3 regions of the Blautia sp. aa_0143 genome follow, and region 3 is predicted to be linked to each of the others. Evidence: predicted binding sites of a transcription regulator. Region 3 holds the regulator's gene; each other region holds the start of a gene.
What was found. Region 3 encodes HrcA, which represses chaperone genes, less so after heat shock. Its sites were predicted from a motif close to TGTTAGCACTCNNNNNNNNNGAGTGCTAACA; they were not measured.
Positions count from the first base shown of each region.

Region 1: a site for HrcA is predicted at 6,745-6,775, ahead of htpG (molecular chaperone HtpG). Genes of this name have one in related genera too.
Region 2: a site for HrcA is predicted at 4,801-4,831, ahead of EAI83_RS09710 (Hsp20/alpha crystallin family protein). Genes of this name have one in related genera too.

Region 1 covers NZ_RCXU01000005.1:114,531-124,702, reverse strand. The annotation lists gene pyrF (orotidine-5'-phosphate decarboxylase) at 1-120, opposite strand, end outside; gene EAI83_RS03765 (dihydroorotase) at 117-1,415, opposite strand; gene EAI83_RS03760 (cold-shock protein) at 1,741-1,941, shown strand; gene EAI83_RS03755 (hypothetical protein) at 2,086-2,340, opposite strand; gene EAI83_RS03750 (DegV family protein) at 2,458-3,297, opposite strand; gene EAI83_RS03745 (DUF5721 family protein) at 3,457-3,960, shown strand; gene EAI83_RS03740 (sporulation initiation factor Spo0A C-terminal domain-containing protein) at 3,961-4,293, opposite strand; gene htpG (molecular chaperone HtpG) at 4,574-6,628, opposite strand; gene EAI83_RS17475 (hypothetical protein) at 6,869-9,883, opposite strand; gene EAI83_RS03725 (hypothetical protein) at 10,004-10,172, opposite strand, start outside.
Region 2 covers NZ_RCXU01000016.1:48,692-58,863, forward strand. The annotation lists gene EAI83_RS17260 (transcriptional regulator) at 1-211, shown strand, start outside; gene EAI83_RS09685 (PTS sugar transporter subunit IIA) at 463-942, shown strand; partial or broken gene EAI83_RS17870 (PTS transporter subunit EIIC) at 1,056-2,528, shown strand; gene EAI83_RS09695 (YibE/F family protein) at 2,720-3,820, shown strand; gene EAI83_RS09700 (YibE/F family protein) at 3,817-4,563, shown strand; gene EAI83_RS09710 (Hsp20/alpha crystallin family protein) at 4,982-5,419, shown strand; gene EAI83_RS09715 (nucleoside hydrolase) at 5,909-6,871, shown strand; gene EAI83_RS09720 (3'-5' exonuclease) at 6,985-7,941, shown strand; gene EAI83_RS09725 (D-alanyl-D-alanine carboxypeptidase family protein) at 7,918-9,207, opposite strand; gene ileS (isoleucine--tRNA ligase) at 10,000-10,172, shown strand, end outside.
Region 3 covers NZ_RCXU01000019.1:3,268-13,439, forward strand. The annotation lists gene EAI83_RS10675 (ABC transporter substrate-binding protein) at 207-1,442, shown strand; gene EAI83_RS10680 (carbohydrate ABC transporter permease) at 1,521-2,399, shown strand; gene EAI83_RS10685 (carbohydrate ABC transporter permease) at 2,411-3,265, shown strand; gene EAI83_RS10690 (glycoside hydrolase family 172 protein) at 3,307-4,416, shown strand; gene EAI83_RS10695 (ABC transporter substrate-binding protein) at 4,432-5,685, shown strand; gene hrcA (heat-inducible transcriptional repressor HrcA) at 5,862-6,905, shown strand; gene grpE (nucleotide exchange factor GrpE) at 6,924-7,559, shown strand; gene dnaK (molecular chaperone DnaK) at 7,613-9,505, shown strand; gene dnaJ (molecular chaperone DnaJ) at 9,527-10,172, shown strand, end outside.

The DNA.
Region 1 (10,172 bases), on a different contig from region 3:
TCCAAACTCTGCAAAAGCCTTCTTCTGGATATGCTCCGGAATATAATTCAGCATAGGATCCAGTCCTACAACGATTGGTGCATTTGTTTTGCGGATATTGCTGATCAGTTTGTTAATCATGATTCTTTCTCCTCCTGGTTTTTAAATACAATTTTTCCGTCACAGATGGTATAAAGCACTTTTCCCTTTACTTTCCAGCCATCAAACGGTGTGTTATGTCCTTTGGAAACAAATTTATTTTTATCGATAGCATACTCCTGCTCCGTATCCACGATGATCACATCTGCCGGATGGCCTTTCTGGAGAGTTCCTCTGTCAAGCCCGAGGATTTTCGCCGGGTTCAGGCACATCTTCTCAACCATCTGTTTCAGTGTGATCACATCTTTTTCCACCAGCTCTGTATAGGTGAGCGGAAGGCTTGTTTCCAGACCTACGATCCCAAATGGTGCATTCTTCATAGAACCTGTTTTTTCCTGTGCACTGTGCGGTGCATGGTCCGTGCTGATCACCTCGATGGTACCGTCCTTCAGGCCCTGTTTCAGCGCTTCCACATCCTTCGGTGTACGGAGCGGCGGATTCATCTTGTAATTCGGGTCATCTGTTTTAATATCATCGGATGAAAGGATAAAATGGTGCGGGCATACTTCAGCTGTGATATTGTCGTATCCTTTCTCTTTTACGATCTTCATCATCTGAGCATCCCCATAAGTGGAACAGTGGCAGAGATGAAGATGGACTCCTGTCTCCAGCGCCAGAATGATATCTCTGGCTGTAATGGTATCTTCCACTGCATTGCAGATTCCGGGAAGCCCCAGTCTTTTGGCGTTCTCATCCTCATTCATGCATCCATCTCCACGTAGATCGATATCTTCACAATGGTCAAAAAACGGCACGCCACATTCTGCCGCGATCCTCATTGCTTCTTTACAAAGCGCTGTATTCATCACAGATTTACCATCCTCGGACACTGCCGGGATCCCTGCTTTCACCATTCCGGCAATATCTGCAAGTTCAGTACCCTTTTCTCCCATGGTGGCTGCACCTGCCTGAAGTACATGAATACCGGAAACCTGCGCCGCCTTGTTATGTACATAGTTTACCCGGTCCGGATTATCAATAGTGGGAGTTGTATTTGGCATAGCAACTACAGTTGTCACACCACCACGTGCTGCCGCAGCAGCACCACTCTTGATATCTTCCTTATGTGTCTGGCCCGGATCACGAAAATGGACATGAAGGTCGATAATTCCCGGCATGACCAGCTTTCCTTTCGCATCGATCACACGGTCGCCGTCTTTCTTTTTCAGCTTCTGGCCTATTTCCGCAATGATTCCGTCTTCCAGATAAATATCGCCTGTTTTATCCGTATCTGTAGCCGCATCGACGATCCGGCCTCCTCGAATCAGAATCCCCATTTCTGTTCTCCTCTCATCCTGTATTTTCAAAGCAGATCCTTCAATCCGCTTGTATTCTCCTATATCATACACGAAATCTCTCTATTTATAAAGATTTTTTTTACAAAGCAATTTCGCCCCTTTTTACACCCCGGAATTGTTGGAATTTTCTCCTTGACATTTCAAAACACGGGTTATATAATCAGAGCATGGCAAAATATTTAATGTAAAATCACTAGTTTTTAGAGATTATATTTACATGAATATAGTCTGTAAAATCTGGTGATTTTTTATTATCATCAGAAGGCTATTTTAATTTTTTTTATTTTTATGGAGGTAACACAAAATGAACAAGGGAACTGTAAAATGGTTCAACGCAGAAAAAGGTTATGGTTTTATCACAGGTGAGGACGGACAGGATGTATTCGTACACTTCTCCGCTATCAACGGTGAAGGCTTCAAATCTCTTGAAGAAGGACAGGCTGTATCCTACGACTTAACAGAGGGCGCTCGCGGAATGCAGGCTGCTAACGTTACAAAGTTATAATTCTATAACCATAAAAAACGTATAAGTCAAAACGGGGCTGCTTTATGGCAGACCCGTTTTTTATTGCATTGTATTTATCCTGTATATAAAAATCCCCGGGATGCTTCAACACATCCCGGGAACCCATCATTTCATATGTGTTTTCTATTCCGCACTGTCTGAAGATAATCCGGAAATATAATCTGTCAATGCAGAAGTATCCATCACAGTATCCACCTTCACACTGGCTTCCTTCGCCTGGATCTTGGCATATGCGGAATATCCGATCCAGCCTACAAGCAGAACCGCGATGAGGATCCATGCCGCCATCTCAAGTACAAATTCTGCGCGTTCCTTCTTCAGGGCACTGTTTCGCGAGTATTTGTTGTTTTTATATTTGTCAACTTTCTTCTGGCTCATTGTCTTTCTCCTTTGCCGCTTCAGTACTTCGTACATTATAGCACACTTGTTTTCAAAAGAAAAGCGGCAACTCCCTGAAGAAATGTGATAATTTTCTGAACTGGAGATTTTCTCTGATCAGACTGCTACGATAACGCCACCATCGTTGGCATACATACTGCTGACACCGGCAGTATCCATAACTACGATCTTTGCTGGGTGCAGTTTCTCACGGATAGCCTCCTCCAGCATCTTCGCTCTTTCCGGACAGTTGCAATGAGTGATGGCAACTGTCTTTTCCGGGATGTTGATCCCCTTCTCTCCAATGTGATCCACCATTTTTACGATTGCTTTATTCATGCCTCTGGCCTGATCCAGCTGACAGATCGTTCCTTCCGGAGTAGCTCCCATAACCGGCTTGATCTTCAGTGCACTGGCCACCAGAGCTTTCACTCTGCCCAAACGTCCGTTCTTGCGCAGAGTTTCCAGATTCTCCAACACAAAAAATGTGTTCATCTCTTCAATATATTTCTCTACTTCACTTACTACTTCTTCAAAAGAAAGTCCCTTTTCTTCACACTCCACGATCTTCATGGCAATCAGACTCTGACCACCGGATGCAGATTTGGAATTAAATACATGAACCTTTTTCTCCGGCTGCTCTTCCAGGAACAGGTTTTTTCCAAGAATCGCACTGTTATAGGAACCACTCAATTCTGCCGATAGCGTCACCGCATAAATGTGTTCCGCATCACACTCATATGCCTTCATATAGCGTTCCGGAGAAGGGCATGCAGACTTGGGGCATTCCGGGCAGGCCGCAACCTTCTTTAAAAAATCTTTCTGATTGAAATTCTCATCATCTATAATATTCTCACCGCCCACCGTCAGCGTCAGTGGTATGGATTCAATCCTGCCGTCATTTTTCCATTCATCTAAAAGCTCCCCACAGCTATCTATCGCAATCTTATAGCTCAATTATATCGTCCTCTTTTCCATTATATGTAGTATTCAATACCACATCTATCGTATCACATAAACAGATATTTGAAAAGAGTTTTTTAAAAAGTCTGTCCTTTTTTCTTTATCTGAGATATAATGTCTACACGCGATCACATAAAAGAAAGGAAGTGCGGCATGCTTGCATTAAAGATCACAGATATCCGGGATTTCACAAACAAACTTTTTATAGGAGAAGTATTTGACAAATTCTGTCTGTCCGAAGCGACTGTGACTACTTTTAATACTTTTACCATTGATGGCAGGCTTCAGAAAGATTTTTTTGATACAGACAGCATGAACAGACTCACAGAGCACGGCCGGACACATTCTCTCTGGAAGGACATCAGACCTTTCTGCTGGTCTGTGATCCGCGGTAAGCGTACGCCCTTAAGCTTCAGGATCGTGCTGCATTTAAGTCGGAGTGGAGTTGAAGCCGCAATGAGAAATACAGATTTCGGAATTTCCTCCGAACAGATAGACGGACTATTCTTAAATCTTCAATTTAAAAATAACAGCCTTCTTTGTACTACCGGAACCTCTCTTAAAACATTCTCTATGGATAAACGCCCAGAGCAGCTCTGGGATGATATGATCCTGAGCTTTCTGTCCAGGAATCAGATTCTTTTTGAAAGGCTATAGTCAATTCTCTTCTTCTATTTCCCTCAGGTAATACGCAAGCATATCAATAAATTCACTGTTGGTAGGCTTGTATTCCAGAGGATATCCTGCAATCTCATCCAGCAGTTTTTTATTTCCTTCCCAACACACATTTACCATTGTTCTGATATCATGCTCAATATTGGTAGGTGTTGATCTGTACTTCCGCGCCAGGCATGGATAAATGTCCTTTGTGATCCGCAATGGTTTATACTGATACCCCATGGAAATCTTTACCGCTTCCGCAACGAAAAAATATCCTTTGTATTTCGAATTTGCACCAAGTCTTCTGATCAATCCATACACCTTTTTCATACATTTGTTCCTCCATTTCATTTTTTTCTCTTTTTAAAAGCACTCCCTTATGTATAATACGACAGTTATCTATATTTTTCGCTTTCTTCTGAAAATTTATTTTATACATATTAGATACTAATTTAAATTTTTAGTCATATTTTACAGGTTATTTTTATTTAATATCTATTATTTTATTTAAAATTCCTATAATTGTGTTAAAGATACACATATTGTTATAAAAAAAGCAAAGGCTTTGCCCCATTACGGGCAAAGCCTTTCGATCATTTTATATGTCGTTTTATTTTGTAAGGACCATAAGGATATCGTTGCTTCTCTTTACAAATTTTGTCATTTCTTCAGGAGAAAGCTGTTTATGGCTCATCATTGCAAGATCATAAAGCTGTTCACAGATCACCGGAACATACTCTGATCCCTGATTTTCTGCTATAAATCTTACAAGAGGATGATTTGCGTTCAGTACAAGTACTTCCTGACCACCGAACATATTCGGATCCATTCCGTACATATTGTACATTTTCATCATATCCTGCATACGGCGACTCTCCTCAGGAAGAGTGATCATCGCTGCAGTTCCCTCATTTTTCAGCTTCTCTACTTTTACTTCAAGTTTATCCTTGCCAAGATTCTTACGGAACACCTCAGTAAGTGTCTTGACTGTTGCTTCATCCGCTTTTCCGTCTTCACGAAGCTCTTCTGTCAGATCTGCATCAATTCTCTTGAACTGGATCGTCTGATCCTGCTGTTCAAGATGGGAAATAAACTGTGAATCGATCACATGCTTCAGCAGTACAGCATCTTTACCCGCTTCACGGAACATATTAATGTACTGGCTCTGCTGTACCTCATCGGTCACATAATAGATCACCGTTTTTTCCGGTTCCTCATTCTGGGATCCTTCAGAAGCTTTCTCCTCTGTCTTCTCCTCTTCAGCTGCTTTTGTTTCTTCTTTTTTATTTTCCTCAATGCAGTCTTTCAGGGTAAGATATTTGCCATCCAGATTCTTAAAGAGGATATAATCGTTCATCTTCTCACCAAATTTCGCATCCTTGATGCATCCAAATTTGATAAACGGGCTGATATCATCCCAGTACTTCTCATAAGACTCTCTGTCTGTCTTGCACATTCCGGTGAGCTTATCTGCTACTTTCTTGGTGATGTATTCAGAAATCTTTTTCACAAAACCATCATTCTGCAGTGCAGAACGGGAAACATTCAGTGGAAGATCCGGACAGTCGATCACGCCTTTCAGAAGAAGAAGGAATTCCGGGATCACCTCTTTGATGTTATCTGCAATAAATACCTGATTATTATAAAGCTTGATGGTTCCCTCAATGGAATCATACTCTGTCCTGATCTTCGGGAAATACAGGATACCCTTCAGGTTGAACGGATAGTCCATGTTCAGATGGATCCAGAACAGCGGTTCCTTGTAATCCATAAATACCTTACGGTAAAATTCTTTATACTCTTCATCCGTGCACTCATTTGGGTGTTTCATCCAGAGCGGCTGTGTATCGCTTAAGGATACCGGCCGTTTATTGATCTTTACTTTATCTTTGGCAGGAGAAACTTCCACAACTTCTTTCTCGCCTTTATCATTCTCCTTTTCCTCTGTCTTGGCATCCTCATGGATATGCTCAACTACCACATCATCTTCACGGAGATCTGCCTCATCGATCGTTTCATACTCCTGTTCAGCATTTGCTTTGGAAAGATAGATATTTACCGGCATGAAAGAACAGTATTTCTCGATAACCTCTCTCATACGATATTCATTGGCAAACTCCAGGCTTTCCTCATTGAGGAAAAGAGTGATCTCTGTTCCCGGTTCTGTTTTGTTTCCGTCTGCCATCTCATACTCCGTACCACCGTCACAGGTCCAATGTACCGGTGTGGAACCCTCCTTGTAAGAGAGAGTATCAATATGAACTTCATCTGCAACCATAAATGCAGAATAAAATCCAAGTCCGAAATGACCGATCATCTGATCATCCGTTGTTTTATCCTTATATTTCTCAAGAAACTCTGTGGCACCGGAAAAAGCGATCTGTGTGATATATTCCTCTACTTCATCTGCTGTCATACCAATACCGTTATCGATAAACTTCAAAGTTTTCTGATCCGGATCAACGATAACATTTACAGCCGGTTTGTAACCTTCCGGGAATGTATAATCTCCCATAACTTCCAGCTTTCTCAGTTTGGTGATCGCATCGCATCCGTTGGAGATCATCTCTCTTACAAAAATATCATGGTCGGAATATAACCATTTCTTGATAATCGGAAAAATATTTTCACTGTTGATTGATAAACTTCCATGTTTTGCTGACATATATGTCACTCTCCTTTTGTTTTTATTTTTATTTCTGATGTTCCGACAGAGCCGGAAACCTGTTGTTTTTTTCAATAAATATATACTAATACGACTTTTTACAAAAGTCAAGAAAAATTTAGCACTCATCATTATAGAGTGCTAGTAACAGCATATAAAACGGATCTCTATGTGCAAAAAAATCCCTCCGTACATTTTTTGTACGGAGGGTGCTGTAAAACTATCTTCTACATTCTGTTCTTATTTTTTCTTTCTACGATATACAAGGATTCCTCCAATACATACCACAGCCACGATCAAAATGATCACAAATGTCATGATCGGTGTACTGTCTCCCGTCTGCACTGCAGATTTCTGATTTGTCTGTGTCACTGCCGGACTCGGAGTCGCAGTAAGAACTGCTGCCTGTGATACCGTAAAAGTAACCGTACTTTCTGACTGTGTACCGGTATCCTTCCAGCTGGAGCCGTCGTATTTCTGCTGTCCAAAGGTAACTTTCAGAGTATATTTTCCCGGCTTGCTGACACGGAATGTTGCAGTATAAGGCTCTCCATCCCAGGTACGGGTCTCTGTGATCTTCCAGCTCTTCGGCTGATATCTGGTATCTCCCTTACGCGGGTTTGTATTATCCATTCCTGCACCAGCTGCTGTAAAGGTGATCTTTGTATTGGTATCATACTTGCCATTGGAATCAATGCCTGTGATCTTATTGTCCGATGCAGCGGCTTCCGTGCCCTGATATCCATTTACTGTAATACTTACTGCGATCACTGTACTGATCTTGTTGGGATTCTTAACCCCCTCCGGAAGAATGACGGTACCTTTTACATTAAATATCTGACGTTCTGCAGAAGACGGATCATAAGAAGATCCCTTAACATCCCATTTAACAGATGCCTTCTGCTCTCCCTTTGTTGTAGTGATCTTTACTGTTCCCGGAAGCTTCAGGGCTTTCTGGGTTTTCTGGGTTCCATTGGGTAGATCTTTGATATCGGATGGCTTTTTGATGCCTGTAAGGTTATTCGCCTTCTTACCGTTATCTGTTTTTTTCTTTGTAACGCTGAAATGGACATTTACATAAGCTTCCACATTTGCATCATTGGCGATCACAATGTCTTCCAGATATTCCCCCTGTGAAAGTCCGCTGACCGGCTGTACGCTAAAGGTTGCATTATCTCCTGCTTCCAGCTCTGTGGCGGAAAGTGTACCAATTGTATATGCATTTGATGAAGGCTGTTTCAGAACGATCTTTGTATTTCCGGTGTTGGTAACTGTAACTTTCTTCGCATCAGGAAGTTCCTTATAGCCTTCCTCTTTGGTTCCAAACTCCAGACTATCTGTTACCGAAAGACCGGGATTGGGTTCCGGTTCCGGTTCCGGCTCCGAAACTGTAAATTCCAGCCGGACTTCAGCCAGTGTGTTTCCGGTATTCTGATCTGTCACAGAAATCGTATCGCTGTGATCTCCGACCTGAAGACCGGTCTTGGGCTGTACGGTAAAGGTTGCCGCCTTATCTCCGGGATTGAGCACTTCCGCAGAAGGCTCTCCCACCTCATAATCCTCCGGAGCAGAAAGCTGGATCCGGATAGCCTCTGTACCTGTATTCTCTACGGTTACAGGCTGTGCATCCGGCGCAGTCTCATAGCCCTGTTCCAGTGTTCCAAACTTCAGAGGACCTTCCGGTTTCACTGTTGCAGTAACTGTTTTTGGTGTTTCTGTCTTTACCATAACCGAAGCCGTCACTGTAGCAGATGCTTCCGTGCTTTCATCAGAAGCAAATACAAGCTCTTCCACGTATGGATCATCTTTTGCAGAGAGTCCAAGCTTAGGCTGTACGGTAAAGGTCTGCTCTCCTCCCTGCGCCAACTGGATATTTCCGCTACTCTCCACTTCACTGACCGGCGCAATATCAAAAAACTCCGACTCAGGCTGTACTAACGTCACAGCTTCTGTACCTTCGTTTTTGATCGTGACTGTACTTGTTGTTTCTACCTTTTCATAACCGGCAGTCAGATCATCAAAAGGCAGTTCTGTCGGATCCGCAGTTAGCTTGTATATTTTTTCCGCTGCAGGGTCCGATGTTTCCCCGGGATCTGTCTGCTCATTATTTTCATGATCTTCGGCTTTTTTATTTTCCGGTTCTTTTACTGTAAAGTCCGCTTCAAAGAAGACATCGGCACCTTCTTCTGTCTGATACGTGATCAGATCTTTGTATTCTCCAGCCTTCAGACCTTCTCGTGGTTTTACCCACACAGCAACACTTTCACCACTCTTTAATGGCGCATCGTTAATATCCGCAGCCATGAAATTCTCCGGGGCAATCTCTTTAAAATTGAGATCTCCGGTTCCGTTATTTGTGATAGTAACCATCTGTGCTTCCGGAATTTCCGTATATCCCTCTTCCACGGAACCAAAATCCAGAATTCCACTTCCATCTTCCGTGTATGCAGATGCCGAATATGTCGGTTCCTCATTTTTTTCGGAAGCGTCTGCTGCTGTACCTGCGGAATCCGGTGTCTCTGTCTGACTATCTCCAGATGTATCTGCCTCATCGGTATTCTGAGGCCCTGACTGTTCTCCGTTTACTTCTATAACAGAGTTTTCAGCAGGCTCCTGGGTATCTGCAGGTTCCTGTGCATCTGTATTTTCCTGTACATCTGTATTCTCCTGCACATCCGCAGACTCCGTTTCTTCTGCCGGCTCTATGGTTTCCTCAGGCTGAGCACTATCAGGCTCCTCTGACGTTCCAGCTTCTGTATCCGGCGTGTTCTCTGAAGACTCCGAATCTGCCGAAGCTTCACTTTCCTCCGCATCCGGATCTTCTCCTACTGCTTTGGCTTCTTCCTTTTTCTTTTCTGCCAGTGCTTTGGCTTCCTCCTCTGTTTCGGAAACCTCCTGGGTCGTCACCGTAAGCTCACCACTGACTCCCGTCTCTTCTTTTCCGGTGATCTTCAGAACGATCGGAAGACCCAGATCTTTTTCATCGATTTTATAAGTCTTATCAGTTCCTACCTCTGTAAGAAGGTCTCCGTCCTTTAATGACCAGGAAAAACTCACATTATCATCTGTGATCCCCTCCGGCTTGACCTTTGAATAATCTGCACTTAAGGTAGACCCGATCGCAAGTGTTCCTTTGACCTTCAGCTTTCCATCAAGAGTTCCCGATGGAGCTGCAGTGGCAAATACCATCGATGGAAGCAGCGTTACCATCATAAGCACAGCCATGACGACTGCCAGCACTCTGCTTTTTTTCATATCCCATCCTCCTTTACATCATTTTATTTTCCCCACATTTACCCTTTCTACGCAGGGCTTTCTTTTTGCTGATGCAAGTTTATCATATTTAATTTTCAGAGGTGTAATCCCTGCTTTCCGTCAGCCTTCTACGATCATATATTTTCCGTCCGGGAGTTTGAATACTTCACTTTCTTCTTCCAGCTCCTTCAGGGAAATCCCCTCCACATCTGCGCCCATTCCATCCAGATATTTTTTAACATCCTTCAGGGAATCCAGCACAACTGCCATGCAATCCTCTAGAAATTCC
Region 2 (10,172 bases), on a different contig from region 3:
TTTTGTGGATTATCAGGATGCGGTCCAGGCCCGCCAGGAAGCGGAATCTACCATCCACGAAGGCTTTGTCCGCGCCTGGTACAGCTGGAACCGGCAGGCAGAAAAAGATCCCGGCTGGGCCAGAAATAATCCCCTGGTATACGAGATCCAACGGATCAACGGAGAGTTTCAGGTGACAACGAATATGAAAGAAAAAGAACTGCTGAAGTAAACTGAATATTCTCACATAAGCTGTCGCGTTAATGTGCTACAGCTTATTTTTTTGAAAAATACCGATAAAAATGTGGACAAAACCGAAAATAATGGTTAATATATACACATGCCTAAAAATCAAAAAATGAAAATTATACGAAATATATAATATAAACCCGGAACGGATAAAAAATATATAGACATATTTACAAATCGACATCGCGGATATCAATACCGGAAGAAGTGGTGAAATAACGGGAGGAAGAGAATATGCTGAAATTTTTTAAAGGAAAAGATAAAGGAAATTTAATCTATGCACCCTGCAAGGGTAGAGTGGTTCCCCTTGCGGAGGTTCCGGACCCTGTCTTTGCGGATAAGGTACTGGGTGACGGTTTTGCCGTGATCCCGGCAGACGGCAGGATATATGCTCCGGCAGACGGTGAGGTGGCAATGGTATTTGATACGCTTCATGCAGTTACGCTGACAAGCACTCAGGGAGCAGAAATACTGATACATATCGGACTGGATACAGTCACACTTAAGGGCGAACCCTTTAAAGCCCACGTTGCAGCAGGTGACAAGGTTAAAAAGGGTGATCTTCTGATAGAGGCTGATCTGGACAAAATTGAGAAAGCCGGTTTAAACACGATTATCCCGGTTCTGATCTGCAACACAGATGATTACGGAAAGATAAGCCTCCAGAAGGAGGGGGATGTTTCGGCGGATGAAGCCGTCCTCAAGCTTTCATGATCATCTTCATGCAGCTGACAGGCTTATAGCAGCCCGGAGATAGTAGCAATTTTCGGGGTGTTATAACCGGAGTGATCCGGTCAAATATATTTATTTTAAGGGAGGGGAAATATATGAAATTTCTTCAAAAACTGGGAAAAGCGTTAATGCTTCCGGTGGCAGTACTGCCGATCTGTGGTATCCTCATGGGTATCGGATACTGGTTATGTCCGGCAACTATGCAGGGTGGAGACATTCATGGCGCAGCCAATCTGATCGGTCTGTTTCTGGTTAAGGCAGGCGGAGCTCTGATCGACAACATGGCAATCCTTTTTGCTATCGGTGTTGGTGTCGGTATGTCAGAAAAGAATGACGGAACCGGCGGAATTGCTGCACTTGCATCCTAGCTGATGCTCACAACACTTCTTTCTACAGGATTTGTTACAACCATCATGCCATCAATCGCAGACAATGCAACAAAAACTCTTGCATTTGACAAAATTGCGAATCCTTTTATCGGAATCCTTGCCGGTATCATCGGATCTACATGCTATAACAAATTCAAGAGCACCAAGCTTCCTGACTGGTTGTCATTCTTCAGCGGCAAGCGCTGCGTAGCGATCATCGCAGGAGTGGTTTCCATTATCGTATCTGCTGTATTACTGTTTGTGTGGCCATTACTTTTCAGTGCACTTGTAGCATTAGGAAAAGCAGTTGCAGGTATGGATGTTGTTGGTGCAGGTATCTATGCATTCCTGAACCGTCTGCTGATCCCTACCGGATTACATCACGCACTGAACAATGTATTCTGGTTTGACACCATCGGACTTGGTGATCTTCAGCACTTCTGGGCAGGTGAAACCTCTGCAGATGTATCCTGGAGCCTTGGAATGTACATGTCCGGATTCTTCCCATGTATGATGTTTGGTATTCCTGGTGCAGCACTTGCAATGGTAAGATGTGCGAAACCTGCAAAGAAAAAAGTTGCCATCGGTCTTGTTGCATCTGCAGCGATCTGTGCATTTATCTGTGGTGTAACTGAGCCGTTCGAGTTTGGATTTATGTTCCTTGCTCCTGGCCTCTATGTGATCTATGCATTACTTTACGGTATCTTTACCATGATCACAGTTGCTCTTGGCTTCCGTGCAGGCTTCAGCTTCTCCGCCGGTGCGATGGATTTACTTTTCTCATCCTCACTTCCGGCAGCACAGAAAACATGGCTCATCCTTCCTCTTGGAATTGCAGCATTCATTGTATTCTATGTTGTATTCCTTTTTGCCATCAAGAAATTTGATCTGAAGACTCCGGGAAGAGAAGACGATGATGATCTTGAGGCAGAGAAGAATATTGAGCTTGCAAATGATGACTATACTGCTATTGCCGCAAAGATCCTTGAAGGCTGTGGCGGAAAAGAGAACATCACAAGCATCGATAACTGCATCACAAGACTGAGACTTGAGGTTAAGGATATTACAGCTGTAAATGATAAGGTGATCAAATCTGCAGGTGTTGCAGGCGTGATCAAACCTGGAAAAACTTCTGTACAGGTTATTATCGGAACCAAGGTTCAGTTTGTTGCAGATGCATTTTCTGCGCTTTGTAAATAATGGCTTTTTTGGAGTTAGGTATTTGTTAAAATAATTATGGGGGCAGCAGAACTGTGAAAACGGTTCTGCTGCTGTTTTTTGTATACCTTATATTGACCAATACTTTCAAAAAGCGTAGAATGTTACTTCGATAAAAAGCAACCGGTCAGTGCGTTTACAATTGCAATATTTCTACAGGGGGAATGAAGTTAATGAAATCCTGCATATTTCACAAAAAATATCTTTTAGCCGGCATATATATTATTTTTGTTCTGTTTACCTGCTGTAATTCCCGATTTTATCATACACCGCTGGCAAAAATATGTTCCGTAACAGAAAAACAGACTCTGAGCAGAGAAGGAACCAGGGGCTCAAAAGAATATTATTATACTCAGAATATTACGGCACGGATATTAAACGGTTCGCATAAAGGGGAAAAAATAACGGTCTCTAATGAATATACATCTTCTCAGGTTCAGACCAAGAAATATCATAAAGGAGACACCGTTCTTTTAAGCGGTTCAAAGGAAAGCCCCGGAAAAACGATACGTTCTGTAAAAAGGGATGGGTATCTGGCATTACTGGCAGGAGGATTATTTTTTCTTCTGATCTGCATTACAGGAAAGCAGGGATTTTACACGATCATATCACTGATACTGAATACAGTCATATTTGCGTATGGATTTCAGGCTTTTACAGAAGGCAAAAATATTTTAAATATCTGTAATGTCATCGCAGTTCTTTTTTCACTGACTACATTGATCTGCTTAAATGGAATTCATAGAAAAACATTTTCCTCAGTTCTTTCAACACTGTGTGTTCTGTTTCTGATCATGACATTGTTTGAATTTTCTATTTATATGTACGGAGATCTGGATTATTCCAATCTGGAATACCTTGGAAGTACAGGCAATTCAGCAGATATATTCTGGGCAGATATTATGCTGACAGGACTTGGTGCAATTATGGATGTGACGGTGACGATCAGCGCAGCAGTAGGAGAGATCGTGCGGAAAAATCCATCGGTTTCTCTGAGAAGACTGATACATTCCGGTCGTGAAATCGGATATGATATTATGGGAACCATGATAAATGTACTGCTGTTTGTTTTGGCAAGCGGCATGATTCCCATGTTCATACTTAAGATGAATAATGATATAAGTTTTATAACGATCGTGAGATACCACATTCCATATGATATCTGTCGTTTTCTGATAGAAAGTATTGGAATTGTACTGGCAATACCGGTATCTGTTTTTATTGCTTCAGCGATTATGAAAATACCATCACGGAAAAGGGGTGTCAGAGAATGATCATTTTTCTTGCATTGATTTTAATTTTTCTGGTGATCTTGATTGGCGGAGAGCGTGGAGCCATGTCAATTATGACACTGGCGGGGAATATTGTAATTTTGTTTTTTTCAATTATGCTGATGTCTGCCGGTTTTCCTGTACTGCTTCTGATATTGGTGGCAGGTGCAGGTGTCTGTTATATTTCTCTGTTTTATCAGAACGGAAATAATCCAAAGACGCGGGCGGCTTTTCTGGCTACACTGCTGGTAATGTTACTTTTGTTTATTCCGATTTATATTATTACGTGGAGATCAGGAAGTTACGGGTTAAATGAGCTGCAGATTTCGGAAGACGATTTTATGTATTATTACAGTACGGACCTTCATATTAACATGCTTCATGTAGGAATATTTGTAACTGTTTTCAGTACTCTTGGGGCTGTTATCGATACAGCATTATCTGTAACATCTTCTGTATATGAAGTCTGGACTCATAAAAACAGTCTGACAGCGAAAGAGCTTACAGCTTCCGGCTATCAGGTTGGGAAAGAAATTATCGGTACAACGGTAAATACGTTGCTGTTTGCTTATCTTGGAGGAACTATTTTATTATTTTCATACATTCAGACACAGCAATATAGCCTGGAGATCATTCTTAATTCCCAGTTCCTATTCCAGGATGTTGCAGTCATGCTATCTGGTGCGGTAGCCTGCCTTATTACCGTCCCGGTATCGATTAGATGTATTATTCGACAGATCTCATGAAGCATATCTCCACTGCACTGAATACGGAATCCATGGTCCCGATACAGATGTTCTTTCCTGTATTCAGCAGACGTGGGCTCTCTTTTATGAAAGCAGTTATTATATTTATGTATTTATGGGAGTGTTTTTACAGGCAGTTCCATTTCTGATCCTGGGAGTCCTTCTATCTTCGGCGCTTCAGACATATGTATCGGAAAAATGGATCGTAAAATTACGGAAAATGTGAAGAAAGTGTGAAATTAGCACTCGCCTATTGACAGTGCTAATAATGCGTGTTATAGTACATACAGAACAAAGGAAGAGAGAAAAAAGAAATCTTCCGGAGAAAGTTCTTACAGAATTTGCAGATGTTTTCAGAAACAGTAAATTAAAAACGCCTGCGCAGCACGCAGCGAATATAGATCAGGAGGAATGAGTTATGTTAATGCCAAGTATTTTCGGAGAAGATTTATTTGATGATTTTATGGGATATCCGACAGGCCGTCAGGCAGCTGCCAATGCTTATCCTCAGGTGAAGGATATGATGAAGACAGATATCCGTGATGTAGATGGCAATTATGAACTGGAGATCGATCTTCCGGGATTTAAGAAAGAGGATGTGAAGATCCAGCTGAAGAATGGTTATCTGAACATTCAGGCAACCAGAGAAGAGAAGAAGGACGAGAAGGATGATAAAGGTAAATATGTTCGCAGAGAACGTTATACAGGAACCTGCAACAGAAGCTTTTATGTAGGCTCGAGCATTAAGCATGAAGATATCCATGCGAAATATGAGAACGGAATCCTTCATGTAACCTTCCCGAAGGAAGAGACCAAGAAAGAAGCAGAAGAGAAGAAATTTGTTTCTATTGATTGATCAGCATTTATTGTGAAGTCCCGGTACTGGATTGCAAGCTCCGGGTGATGGAATATAGCATAATAACAATATCCGGAACAACCCAAACGGATATTGCAAATATTAAAGCTCCAAATTGCACATTGCATTTGTTTATATAAATGAATATAACCCCCTTTTTTCCACCCCTCTGCCAATGTCCGGCAGAGGGGTTCTTTACGTTTCAGCCTGAAGTACAGAGGTGAATTTTGATTATTGTTTACTGGTAATATTCCGCGAGGTGTTTTGTGTGAGCGAAAGTCACAGAAAACCCGAGACATACCGCGCGAATTTATGCGATCAGCATAAATTCTGTGCATCGCGAAGAGTGTTGCTGAGAACGGAGTGAACAGTAACGAATTCTGATTAACTTTACACTCTTTCCTCACTCTGTTATACTTGGAACAGGTAAACAGCGGAAATTCGGCAATACTATAAAATTGGGGAAAGAGTTTTTACAGAGGTGAATATATGGGAGATAAGATCAAGGTTATCATGGACTGTGATCCCGGAATCGATGACGGGATCGCACTGGCATATGCGGCAGCACATCAGGATGAACTGGAGCTGCTTGCAGTGACGACATCTGCAGGAAGTACCAGGATAGAAAGAGTGACCCAAAATGCACTGGAGCTGGTGGATTTTTACGGACTGAAGGTTCCGGTGGCAGGAGGCCAGGACCGTCCTCTTGTGAAAGCGGCAATTTATGCGGAAGAATTTCACGGAGAGACAGGGCTTGGTCATTGCGTACTGCCGGAAGCAAAATCAGAGGCTGCTTCTGACAATGCAGTGCTTTTTATCCGTGACATTCTGAATGCCATTCCGGAGGGCGAGCAGGTAGTAATGATCGAAACTGCACCAATGACTAATCTTGCACTTCTGTTGAAGGTTTTTCCTGAAATAAAGAATAAGATCAGAAAAATTGTATTTACAGGCGGTGCAGCAAAAGGCGGAAACATCACACCGGCAGCAGAATTCAACATCTACGCAGATCCGGAGGCGGCAAAGATCGTATTCGATTCCGGAATCCCACTGATCATGTGCGGACTGGATGCTACCCTGAAATGTAATCTTACCAGAAACCAGATCATGAAGCTGTGCCAGTCCGGTGATCCGGCAGCCAGAGCCTGTGGAGATATGGCTGGCTACGTACTTGAAAACTTTTCCAAATATCGCTGCGTGGCAAGTATCCATGCTGCTGTACCGTTTATGTATCTCATCCATCCGGAGTTCTTTAAAACAGAAAAAGTATTCCTGGATGTGGATTGTTCAGACGGTGCCGGACGGGGTGCTACATTATGCGATTTTCGCTGGTGGCTACACGAAGAAGACGAAATGAAAGATATGATTCTGACAGATGCAGATACAGAAAGCTTCCAGCAGGAGCTGTTTGAAGCGATTTATTCTGTGTCCGAATGCAGAACCGGGAAATAACCGGGATCAGACCATGAAGCAGCTGCGTTCATAAGATATAGAGGAGCAGAACACAGTGCCTGCTCTTTATAAGGATATCTGCGCACACTGTCAGATAAGAGGACAGAAAACCCATGAACTATATTGTATTTGACCTGGAATGGAACCAGAATCCGGATGGAAGAAGACATCCGGATAGTCGGCTCCCGTTTGAGATCATAGAGATCGGGGCAGTAAAATTAAATGAAAAAAGAGAGATCGTTGATACCTTTCAGTGCCTGATCAAGCCCAAAGTGTACCACTGGATCCACGACAGTATCCATGAAGTGATCCACGTGGATTATCATGAACTGGAAAAAGGAATCCCTTTTCCAAGGGCAATCCGCAGATTTCTGGAATGGTGCGGGGAGGAGTATCGCTTTTTTACCTGGGGAGACCAGGATGTGATGGAACTTCAGCGCAATATGAAATACTATAATCTTCTGAAGCTGATGCCAGGGCCGGTGCATTACTACGATGTGCAGAAACTTTTCAGCATAAAATTCGAGGATGGAATATCCCGGCGTTCCCTGGAATATGCTACAGACTACCTGCAGCTTCCCAAAAACCGGGATTTTCACCGGGCACTGGCAGACGCCAGCTATACGGCCAGGATACTCCTGGAGATCGATGAAGCCTGCATGATCCGCCATCCGTCCCTGGATGTATATCAGAATCCAAAATCCAGAGACAGCGAGATCTATATTTCCTATACAGACCATGACAAGTTTGTGTCCAGGGAATTTGTATCAAAGGAGCGTCTGATGAAGGACCGTACCATGGTAAGTACCATGTGTCCCATTTGCAGATGCCCTGCCAAGAGGAAGATCCGCTGGTTCAGTACCAACAATTCCAAGGTATATTACAGCCTTGCCCTTTGCCATGAGCATGGACCTGTTGCCGGAAAGATCCGGATCCGAAAAACCGATGAGGGAAAATATTTCGGGGTGAAGACCCTGAGAGCAGAAGATACAGAAGCGGCGGATGAGATCCGTGAAAAGCACGAATCTCTCCGCCGCAGGAAAATGTTACGAAGTCAGGAGAAGATCTGATACGATGTTTCGTTCGTATTGCATTCCCCATCCGACCATTTGTTTCTTATAATAATATTTGCTTTTCAGACGCAATGGGCCGACAGCATTCTGAAGAACGGCCTGGCGTTTGTTAAGCTGTGATTTTTTGATATCTTTTGGAAGAGTCACATAAACCTTTGTCTGATAATAAAACGGATAGGTGTTTCCGTTATTCTTAAGGATATATTTGTCACAAGGGAGTACCTTAAACGGGACTGGCTCCATGGACACCTTCATATCCACCTTTTCAAAATTTTCAAAACCATAATTAAAAAGAGAAGCGGTATCGCTGTAAGCATTTGCCGCGGAAGTAGAATTCAGGATCACGGCTACCAGCGTTATATTTCCTCGTTTGCAGTAGGTGACAAGTGTGTTGCCGGATGCATCCGTGTAGCCTGTTTTTCCGCCACGGACGCCTTCATAATAATATTCGCCGTTTTTCATCATCTTGTGATGATTGAGTAGCTGGCGGGCTTCCGCAAATTTATTGGTAGGCGGGATCTCGTAATAACGTTTGGTGCAGTATCGCCGGAAAAGAGGATTCAGCCAGGCGGATTTGGCGATCTTTGCCATGTCGGAGGCTGTAGTGTAATGATTCTCATCCGGAAGACCGTTGGGATTGTTAAAGTGTGTGTTCTTGCAGCCAAAAAGCTTGGCGCGCCAGTTCATGAGCTCTGTGAATTTCTTTACAGAGCCGGAAACTTCTTCCGCAACGGCGACAGACATTTCATTAGCGGACTGGAGCATGACAGCCATCAGGGCCTGATCCCTGGTGAATTTTTCACCGGGAGCAGCATAAATACTGGAATCTCCGGCAGTTACACTGGTGGAAGCTTTTTCAGATACGGTAATGTTTGTCTTAGTATTCAGATTTTCGCAGGCAAGCAGTGTAGTCAGGATCTTCGTGATGCTGGCAGGGTAGAGCTGTGTGTCCGCATTTTTGGAATAAAGAACGGCTTCTGTATTTACGTCCATAAGGACTGCAGCCTGTGCTTCGATGCTGGGACCTTTGGGCCACCCGTCAATGGAATCGGTGTCGGCAGCCTGTGAATAATAGCTGGAGTGAGCAGGCGTGACTGCTGCGGCCTGACCATCAGGAACCGGTGTGGCAGTGACGATAGGATCACCATATTCATCGTATCCATAGGCAGCCGCCGCGCAGGGAGCTGCGCCTGTGAGCAGGATCCCTATGCCGAGAATGCCTGCAAAGATCCGACGCAAGGATTGTTTTTTCATATTTTTCATAACAAGATACCTTTCAGTGATAAATCCGGGAGAGAAGGTTATTATTTATCTGGAAATCAGTAACCGAAAAAACTCTTGCCCGTTTTGTGATGAGGTGCAGTATTTCATTAATTATAGCATTGTATTAATGAAACGCTGTATTTTTGCCCTCAAGATTCTGTAGTAGTATACCACTTTCCTCCCGGAAAAACCACTTGCAGTCTGTGAAAATTCCATTAAGAAGAAGTGAACATACATATAATAAGAAAAATCCATGAAAACACTTGACATATGGATTTTCCCCAACCTATAATAGACAGCGTATATAGAAAAAGCTGTGATGGAGACAGTAGGCCATATGGAAAGCTTGCAGCGAACTGGGGATGGTGGGAGCCTGGGACGAGTAAATATGGCGGAATATCACTCCTGAGCTTCAGTTCCGAAGTTGTCCGGCAGCAGCCGGAAGAATATCTGATATACAGATGATCTTTAAGTAAGAACTGACGGATTTCCTCCGTTACAGGGAACATATATCGGCAGATACAAAGAATTGTCCGCCATGAACAGACATGGAACAACAGCCCGCGCCATAACACAGAGCATAAGAACACAGCAGAAGACGCAGGGATCCGGACACAGGCCCGTATAATGTAACAGGTGGTACAGCGAATCAGACTTCGTCCTTTTACAGGATGGGGTCTTTTTTTATAAGTGCCCGAAGCATTGGCACGAACAGGTATCTGTGAAGAAACAATCCGCTGTGGCCTTACAGATGAGGCAGCAGCCAGTAATCAGACACAGGAGGTAAATATTGTGTATCGTAAAGTTGACACGAATCTGAATTTTGTTGACCGTGAAAAAGAAGTCGAGAAATTCTGGAAAGACAACAAGATTTTCGAAAAGAGTATGGACAGCCGTAAAGAGGGCGAGACATACACATTCTATGACGGACCGCCTACCGCAAATGGTAAGCCACATATCGGACA
Region 3 (10,172 bases):
ACCGAATCCAGCTGTGAAAAAAGCCGTTACAAATATAGATTATATAAAAGGATTATAAAAAATTAACAACAAAAATACAAGAGAACGAAAAATAATATAAATAAATCATAAAATATTGTATTTAGAATGAGGGGGCTCTCTGGTATCCTTAAACCATCAAAAACAGGTGTGGACAAACACGAAAATGTCCAGAAAGGAAGAAAGATATGAAGAAAAAAGTAATGAGTGCAGTTTTGGCAGCAGCGATGGTTGTGGGTATGGCAGGTAACGTGGTTACTGTTTCCGCAAAGGAAAAATATGATCTTACCTTATACAGCGTCAACACCACAGACCCGGATTTTGAGGACTGGCTTGCAAATGTGGAAGATGCCACGGGCCTGAACATTAATGTAATTGCGGCACCTACAGATACAGATACCCGTCAGCAGAAGATCACCACAATGCTTTCCACAGGAGATACTTCCGTGGATGTCATTGAGATCAACGATGAGATGAGCGCGGCATTTAAAAATTCCGGATGGCTGGAAGGACTGAACGATACAGTAATGACAGATGATATCGCTGATCAGTTTGCCCAGGGATATGTAAAGGATATGATCACAGATAAGGACGGAAACATCGTCGGTGTTCCAGGCTATACAGGATATCTTGCATTCTGGGTAAATCAGGAGATCATGGATGAGGTCGGAATCAAATCCATTGATACAAAAGAGGATTTCATGAAGTATATGAAGGCTGTTTCCAAGGACGGAAGATTCGGCTACGGCGGTTCCTGGGAGAAAACCTATGCATTTAACGAGCTTGCACAGTTTGTAAACATGTTCGGCGGCGATTATTTTGACTGGACCAAAGAGGAAAACAAGGAAGCAGTTCAGTTCCTTCACGATCTGGTTGCTAATAAAGAAACATCCATCGAACAGATTGCAGATAAATATGACCAGATGAATCCGAAGATCAATGACGGAAAATACGGATGCTGGTTCATGTGGGGCCTTGGAACAGATTATGCAAAGGCAGATATGCTTGGCGCAGATAAGATCCACATGGAAATGGTACCGGATTTCAGCGGCAAGGGAGAGCGTGCGATCTTTACAGATTCCTGGAGCTATGTTCTCAACAAAGCATCCAAGAATAAAGATGCAGCTGTGAAATTCCTCCAGTATATGGCTGATGAAGGCGGAATGGAAGCTTCCTATAAAGCATTTGACAGATATCCTGCAAGAAAGGATGTTGCAGAGAAGGTAGTTCCGGATTCTGACCCGGCAAAAGAAATGTACAGCAGATATGCAAATGAATGCAATGTACAGGGACGTCCGATGGTGGCACAGACAATGGAATTTATCAGCGATATGGGAACAATCTTCCAGTCCTGTATGAAAGACGAGATTACAGTTGATGAGTTCTGCAAGAAGGCTCAGGATGTGGTAGATATGTATAAGTAAAAGATATAAAAAAACAGCAATGTAAAGCAGAGGTAAAAGTCTGCTTTACATTGCTTGATGAACAGGGAGGAAAGTTCCATGACAATAAGCAAAAAAAATATGAAGTGGATACCATGGCTTTTGATCCTGCCGGTTGTACTGATTCGAGGTTTTACAACAGTATATCCCATTCTGATGACTGTGAAAAACAGCTTCTTTAATATCAGTATCCTTGCAGGTATCAATGAATTTATAGGCTTCAAGAATTACCTGAAGGTATTTTCTGATCCTAAAGTGCTCACATCGATCAGCTTTACGGCAATATTTGTGGTTGCTTCCATGATCTTTCATGTGATCCTCGGAGTTATCCTGGCACTGATCCTGAATATGAAATTCAAAGGCCGCCGTTTTCTGAGGACCATCGTGCTGATCCCGTGGGCTATGCCTGCAGTAGTAGCCGGTATGGCTGCAAAATGGGCATTTAACAATGATTATGGTCTGATCAATGATTTTATCCGCTGGTTTGTACCGGGTTACCAGAACAGCTGGCTGATCAATACAGGTACTGCAAGAGCAGCGGTAATTGCAATGGACCTGTGGAAGGACCTTCCGTTCTTTGCAATTCTTGTACTTTCCGGACTTCAGTTTATTTCCGGCGATATCTATGAGGCAGCAAAGGTAGACGGTGCAAACGGGATCCAGAGCTTTTTCCGGATCACACTTCCGCTGATCGCAAAAAATGTCCTGACTTTATGTATTCCGTTCACACTCTGGAGACTGACAACCTTCGATCTGGTTTATTCCATGACATCTGGAGGCCCTGGAGAGGATACTGCGCTGATCGCATACAGAATCACAACAGAAGCATTTACAAATCTAAACGTAGGATATGCTTCGGCGCTGGCTATGCTGCTGTTTGTTGTAATGGCGATCTTCAGCTGGCTGAATATACGTGTTATGAATAAGTTTGACAGTTAGGGGGAATTATCGTGAAGAATACAGGAAAATATAATGTTTATCATGGAGTGGTAGCCGTTGGAAGATGGGTTCTGTTTGCAGTTGTGGCTTTTCTGATCCTGTTCCCGGTTTACTGGATCTTTATTTCTTCGATCACACCGTCAGGAGAATTGTTTAAAACACCGATCGATTATCTTCCGGATCATCCCACACTGGAAAGCTATAAATTTCTGATACAGAATGTAGGACTGCTTTCAAAGATCGGAAATACAGTTCTGATCGTAGGCATTACACTTGTGATCAGTACCGTGCTGTGTGCAATGGCTGCCTATGGCTTCTCAAGATTTAACTCAAAGGGAGTTTCTGTTGCATTTGCGTTTGTTCTGGCTACCATGCTGATCCCTGAGGTTGTCACAGCCCGCCCGCTGTATGAGTTTATGCAGAAGGTAAAGCTGTATGATACATATCCGGGACTTATCCTTCTTTATATCAGTACCGTTATACCGTTTACGGTTCTGATCCTCAGAAACTTTGTCGGTGAGATCCCGATCTCACTGGAGGAGGCAGCTGCTATTGACGGCGCATCTTTTTCACAGAGACTGTTTACGATCGTTCTGCCGCTGATGAAGCCGGCAATCGCTACGGTTTGCATTATCAACTTTATTACCTGTCTGAATAACTTTTTCACACCGTTGTTTTATTCAAATGGTATTCAGGTACTTTCTGTTTCCATCGTACAGCTTCCGTTACGTGACAACATGTATGGAGTTCCGTGGGATCTGGTCAGCGCCATGGGATGGATCATCCTTCTTCCGATCATTATCTTTGTAGCTGTTTTTGAGAAACAGATCATGGATGGTATCATGGCAGGTGGAGTAAAAGCGTAAATATAATATTTTTAATTTCCAAAAGAGAGGAGAAAACAGATATGTATCAGGCATTTACAGGCGGACTGGGAGGGATCGCACTTGCAAAGCATGGAAAAAGCCGTGCGATCAACGCAGAAAATCCTCATGGAGAAAAAGGCAGAGGCGGTATGGCTGCAAGTCATCTGGGACCGTCCAGAAAAGGAAGCCCGTGTCTCAGGGATATTGAGCCGGGAACTGTGGTAACTCTGGCAGAAATGGAAGGACCGGGACAGATCAATCATATCTGGATCACCGTTGATAACAAGACTACAGAGGCAGATTGCTTTGTACTGAGAGATCTTGTAATCCGTATGTACTGGGATGACGAGGAAACTCCTTCCGTGGAAAGTCCTCTGGGTGATTTCTTCTGCTGCGGATTCGGAAGGGAATGTTTTGTAAATTCTGTTCCGGTGGCTGTTGTTCCAAACAGGGGCTTTAACTGCTATTTCCCGATGCCGTTTAAGAAGAAAGCAAAGATCACACTGGAAAACCAGCATGCAAATAAAATCCCGGCTTTCTTTTATCAGGTAGATTACTGTCTCTATGATGAGCTTCCGGACGATATTGCTTATTTCCATGCGCAGTGGAGAAGGGAACGGTTGACAGAAAAAACAAAAGATTATACAATTTTGGATGGAGTAAAAGGAAAAGGCCATTATATAGGAACCTACATGGCACTTACCACACTGGAACGTTACTGGTGGGGCGAGGGAGAAATGAAGTTTTATATTGACGGAGATGAGGAGTATCCGACCATCTGTGGAACAGGAACGGAAGATTACTTTGGTGGTTCCTGGAGCTTTGCCAAACAGGTGGATGGAAAAACCGTGGAACAGAATTATAACACGCCGTATCTGGGATATCCGTATTATTCTGCCCATGACGAGCTGATCCACAATTTTTATCATAATGATGACTGCCCGCCAATGAGAGGCTTTTACAGATGGCATTTACAGGATCCAATCTGCTTTGAAGAGGATCTTCGCGTTACGATTCAGCAGATAGGCGTCGGATACCGTGGCCTGTTTGAACGACAGGATGATGTGGCAAGTGTAGCGTACTGGTATCAGACACTTCCTCATGCACCGTTCCAGCCGTTGATGTCAAAAGAGGATAGATGGCCCAGATAAAAAGGGTGGTAGAGATTGAAAAAACAGGTATTTTGCGGGGTATTTGCCCTGGCTCTGGCAGTGACAGGATGTGGAGTCCAGAAGAAGGAGGCTGCATCTGATATTGTGCCGGAGAACAGACAGGAACTGACGATCCTTCATGTGGATGCAGGCACAGAAGGCTTTGATTCTTTTATCAGCCAGGCGGAAAAAGATCTTGGAATAAAGATCCATATTGAAAAATGTCCGGCCAATGCGGACAATCGCCAGGCCAAAATAGCAACTCTTCTGACATCAGGAGATGATTCTGTTGATCTGATCACAGTAAATGATGAGATGATATCCGAATTTAAACATAAGGGATTTCTTCTTCCGTTGGAAGATACGGTTATGACAGAGGAGACAGCGGCGAATTTTCTGCAGGAATACCTGAAAGAAATATGCATGTCAGACGGACATATTTTTTCGGTACCGTTCAGGATGGATATCATGGCATTCTGGGTGAACCAGGAATTGCTGGATCAGGCTGGTCTGGACAGACTCTCCTGTCTCAGTGATCTTGAGATCCTTCAGAAAAAGCTTCAGAATACGGGAAAATATGCATATGGGGATGCATGGGAGATTTCTTACATATATAATAGTATCAGCGAGTATGTCGATTTTTTCGGAGGAGATTATACAGACTGGACGGATCCGAAAACAAGAGAAGCGGCAGAATATATGAAGCGAATGCTGGATACAGGGATGATATCAGAGGAGAATCTGATCGACCAGCATGACCAGCTGAATGAAAAATTTATAAACGGCCAGTATGGATGTATGTTTATGTATACCGGTGTGTTGAGTACTTTTCAGAATGCAGGCGTGTATGGAAAAGATAAGATCCATATGGCACCATTTCCGGAATTTGACGAGAAGGTGACCAATATCGCAACCTGGCAGTATGTACTGAATAAAAATTCTGATCATAAAGAAGCAGCTCTGAAGTTCCTTCAGTATGTGTCCGGATATGAGGCCAGTAAAAATTACGGACAGCTGACAAAAATGTGTCCGGCAAGACTGGATGTGATCGAGGATAAGAATTTTGATCTGGATGGCATTGAAATGATCCGGCAATATCTGAAAGATTATAAGCTGAAAGCAAGACCACTGTGTGCCGATTCCATAGAAGCCGTTTCGTCCATGGGAACGGAATTTCAGAAATATATGCTGGGACAGAAAACAGAAGCGGAATTTTTTGCCGGGGCACAGAACTGCATAGACCAGTATTACAAAAAAGCATCGTACTGATGCTTTTTTTGTTTTGAAAAAATAAGAACTTTTTTTCAAAACATATTGACAAATATTTTACATGGTGATATCTTAAAGACTGTAGATGTTAGCACTCCACTAAAATGAGTGCTAACAGATGTAAAAAAAGAATCAACATCCGTCAGGAAAGAATAAAAAGGAAAGGAGATGGATTCATGGAAGAGGTGTTGAATGAGCGCAAGCAAAAAATCTTAAAAGCAATCATCAAGACCTATATGGAAACCGGAGAACCGGTTGGTTCCAGGACCATTTCCAAGTATGCGGATCTCAATGTCAGTTCCGCAACGATCCGAAATGAAATGTCAGACCTGACAGATATGGGCTATATCGTCCAGCCTCATACCTCAGCAGGAAGGATTCCTTCAGATAAGGGCTACAGACTTTACGTCAATGAGTTGATGAAGGAGAAGGAAGCGGAGGTCGCAGAGCTGCGAGATCTGATCATTGAGAAGACAGATAAGATGGATAAGGTGCTTAAGAAGGTTGCGAAGGTTCTTGCTTCCAATACCAACTATGCTACCATGGTTTCCGTTCCGCAGTACAGCGGCAACAAGGTCAAGTTCATCCAGCTGTCGAGGATGAGCGAGCTTCAGCTTGTGGCAGTGGTTGTCAGTGACAACAACACAGTCCGGAACCAGATCATCAATCTGGATGAGGAAATGGACGACCAGACGATCCTGAAACTGAATCTTCTTCTTAACACCAATCTCAATGGGATTCCAATCCAGGATATCAACCTTGGGATGATCGCCAGACTGAAGGAACAGGCAGGCAGCCACAGCGGTGTGGTGGCAACGGTTCTGGATGCAGTGGCAGCCACCATTCATGTGGAAGAGGAAGATATGGAGATCTATACTTCAGGTGCAACTAACATTTTCAAGTATCCGGAGCTTGCCGATAAAGAGAAGGCAACGGAGCTGATCTCCGCATTTGAGGAGAAGCATGAACTTGCCGATCTTGTAAAAGAACAGATGTCAGATGGAGAGAATACAGGAATTCAGGTTTACATCGGTGATGAGATGCCAATCCAGACCATGAAGGACTGCAGCATTGTAACTGCCAGATATGAACTGGGAGACGGAATGTACGGAACCATCGGGATCATCGGTCCCAAACGAATGGATTATGAGAATGTAGTGGACAGTCTGAAGGAACTGAAGAATCATCTGGATGACGTTTTGAAAAAGAAGAAAACTTAGAAAGGCGGTAGAAAAAAAGTGTCGGAGGAAACAAAGAAAACATCCGAAGAGCAGGAAGCGGAGAAGGAAATCCCCGTAACTGACGGAGATCAGGAAGAAGAAAACCTGACACCGGAGGGAGAAGATCTGCCGGAGGAAGAAAATAATACTCCAGGCGAAGAAGCTGCCTCAGAGGATAAAAAAGAAGAAAAATCAAAAACTTCCTTCTTCGGAAAGAAGAAAAAAGATAAATCTGAGCAGAAGGTGGAGGAACTTACCGATCGCCTGAAGCGTACCATGGCTGAATTTGATAATTTCCGTAAAAGAACGGAAAAAGAAAAATCCAGCATGTACATCATCGGAGCAAAAGAAATCGTTGAAAAGATCCTGCCGGTTGTGGATAACTTCGAAAGAGGTCTTGCACAGGCACAGGAAGGCGATGCTTTTGCAGATGGAATGAAAATGATCTACAAGCAGCTTACCACAACACTGGATGAGCTTGGTGTGAAGCCGATCGAAGCAGTGGGAAAGGAATTCAACCCGGATTTCCATAATGCAGTGATGCATGTGGAGGATGAAGAGGTTGGAGAGAACATCGTGGTGGAAGAATTCCAGAAGGGTTACACTTACAAGGATTTCGTAGTACGCCACAGTATGGTGAAGGTTGCGAACTAACTGACAACAAACTTTATTTTAACAGATACAGACTAAAACAGGAGGAAAAAATCATGGGAAAGATTATTGGTATTGACTTAGGTACAACAAACAGCTGTGTAGCCGTAATGGAAGGTGGACAGCCGACAGTTATCGCAAATACAGAAGGCGCAAGAACAACACCATCCGTTGTAGCATTCACAAAAACAGGAGAGCGTCTGGTAGGTGAGCCTGCAAAACGTCAGGCAGTTACAAATGCAGACAGAACGATCTCCTCTATCAAAAGAGAGATGGGTACCGATTACCGTGTAACCATCGATGACAAGAAATATTCTCCACAGGAGATCTCCGCAATGATCCTTCAGAAACTGAAAAAGGATGCAGAGGCATATCTTGGTGAGAAAGTAACAGAGGCAGTTATCACAGTTCCGGCTTACTTCAACGATGCTCAGCGTCAGGCTACCAAAGATGCAGGTAAGATCGCAGGTCTTGATGTAAAACGTATCATCAACGAGCCTACAGCAGCAGCTCTTGCATATGGCCTTGACAATGAGAAAGAGCAGAAGATCATGGTATACGACCTTGGTGGTGGTACATTCGATGTATCCGTGATTGAGATCGGTGATGGCGTTATCGAGGTTCTTTCCACAGCTGGTAATAACCGTCTTGGTGGAGATGACTTTGATAAGAAAGTTACAGATTACATGCTTGCTGAGTTCAAGAGAACAGAGGGCGTAGACTTAAGCAACGACAAGATGGCTCTTCAGAGACTGAAAGAGGCAGCTGAGAAAGCTAAGAAAGAGCTTTCTTCCGCAACAACAACAAACATCAACCTTCCGTTCATCACAGCTACAGCTGAGGGACCGAAGCATTTCGATATGAACCTTACAAGAGCTAAATTTGATGAGCTGACACATGACCTTGTAGAGATGACTGCTGAGCCGGTTCGTCGTGCACTGTCTGATGCAGGTATCACAGCTTCCGAGCTTGGCCAGGTACTTCTGGTTGGTGGTTCTTCCCGTATCCCGGCAGTACAGGATAAGGTAAGACAGTTAACAGGCAAAGAGCCGAGCAAGAACCTGAATCCGGATGAGTGTGTTGCACTTGGTGCTTCTGTACAGGGTGGTAAACTTGCAGGTGATGCAGGTGCCGGTGATATCCTTCTTCTGGATGTTACTCCGCTGTCTCTGTCCATTGAGACAATGGGTGGTATCGCAACTCGTCTGATCGAGAGAAATACTACAATTCCTACAAAGAAGAGCCAGATCTTCTCCACAGCAGCAGACAACCAGACAGCTGTAGATATCAACGTTGTACAGGGTGAGCGTCAGTTCGCAAAAGACAACAAATCCCTCGGCCAGTTCCGTCTGGATGGAATCCCGCCAGCACGTCGTGGTGTTCCGCAGATCGAGGTAACATTTGACATCGATGCCAACGGTATCGTTAACGTATCCGCTAAGGATCTTGGAACAGGTAAGGAGCAGCACATCACGATCACAGCTGGTTCTAACATGTCCGATTCCGATATCGACAAAGCTGTCAAAGAAGCAGCGGAGTTCGAGGCTCAGGATAAGAAACGTAAAGAGGCGATCGACACAAGAAATAATGCAGACTCCATGGTATTCCAGGTTGAGAATGCACTGAAGGAAGCAGGCGACAAGCTTGATGCAAACGATAAAGCAAGTGTTGAGGCAGACCTCAATGCACTGAAGGATCTTCTTGCACAGACAGCAAATGCACAGGAGCTTACTGATTCTCAGGTTGCAGACATCAAAGCTGCACAGGAGAAGATGATGGAGAGCGCTCAGAAGCTGTTTTCCAAGATGTATGAGCAGACTCAGGGGGCTCAGGGTCAGGCTGGTCCTGGACCGGATATGGGCAACATGGGCGGAAACGCTGGTGCCCAGGGCGGAAATGAAGCAGGATACGGCGATGATGTTGTAGATGCTGATTACAAGGAAGTCTAAGACAAGTAGGAAATAATTACAATGGCTGATAAAAGAGATTATTATGAAGTCTTAGGTGTGGATAAAAACGCCGATGACGCAACATTAAAAAAAGCATATCGTAAGCTGGCCAAGAAATATCACCCGGATGTAAATCCGGGTGATAAAGAGGCTGAAGCGAAATTCAAAGAGGCGACAGAGGCTTACTCCGTTTTAAGTGATGCCGACAAGAGAAGACAGTATGATCAGTTTGGTCATGCGGCATTTGAAAATGGCGGTGGAGGCGGAGCCGGCGGCTTTGGCGGATTTGACTTCAACGGCGCAGATATGGGAGACATCTTCGGAGATATCTTCGGAGACCTTTTCGGCGGCGGAGGCAGAACCAGACGGGCCAACAACGGACCGATGAAGGGCTCCAATCTTCGTGCACGTGTGAACATTACTTTTGAGGAAGCGGTTTTCGGGTGCGAGAAAGAGTTGGAGATCGTTCTGAAGGATGAGTGTACCACATGTCACGGAACCGGAGCGAAACCTGGAACATCACCGGTCACATGTCCGAAATGTAAAGGCCAGGGTCAGATCGTTTACACTCAGCAGTCCATGTTTGGTATGGTACGTAATGTTCAGACCTGTCCGGACTGTAATGGAACCGGTAAGGTGATCAAGGATAAATGCAGTGCCTGCCGTG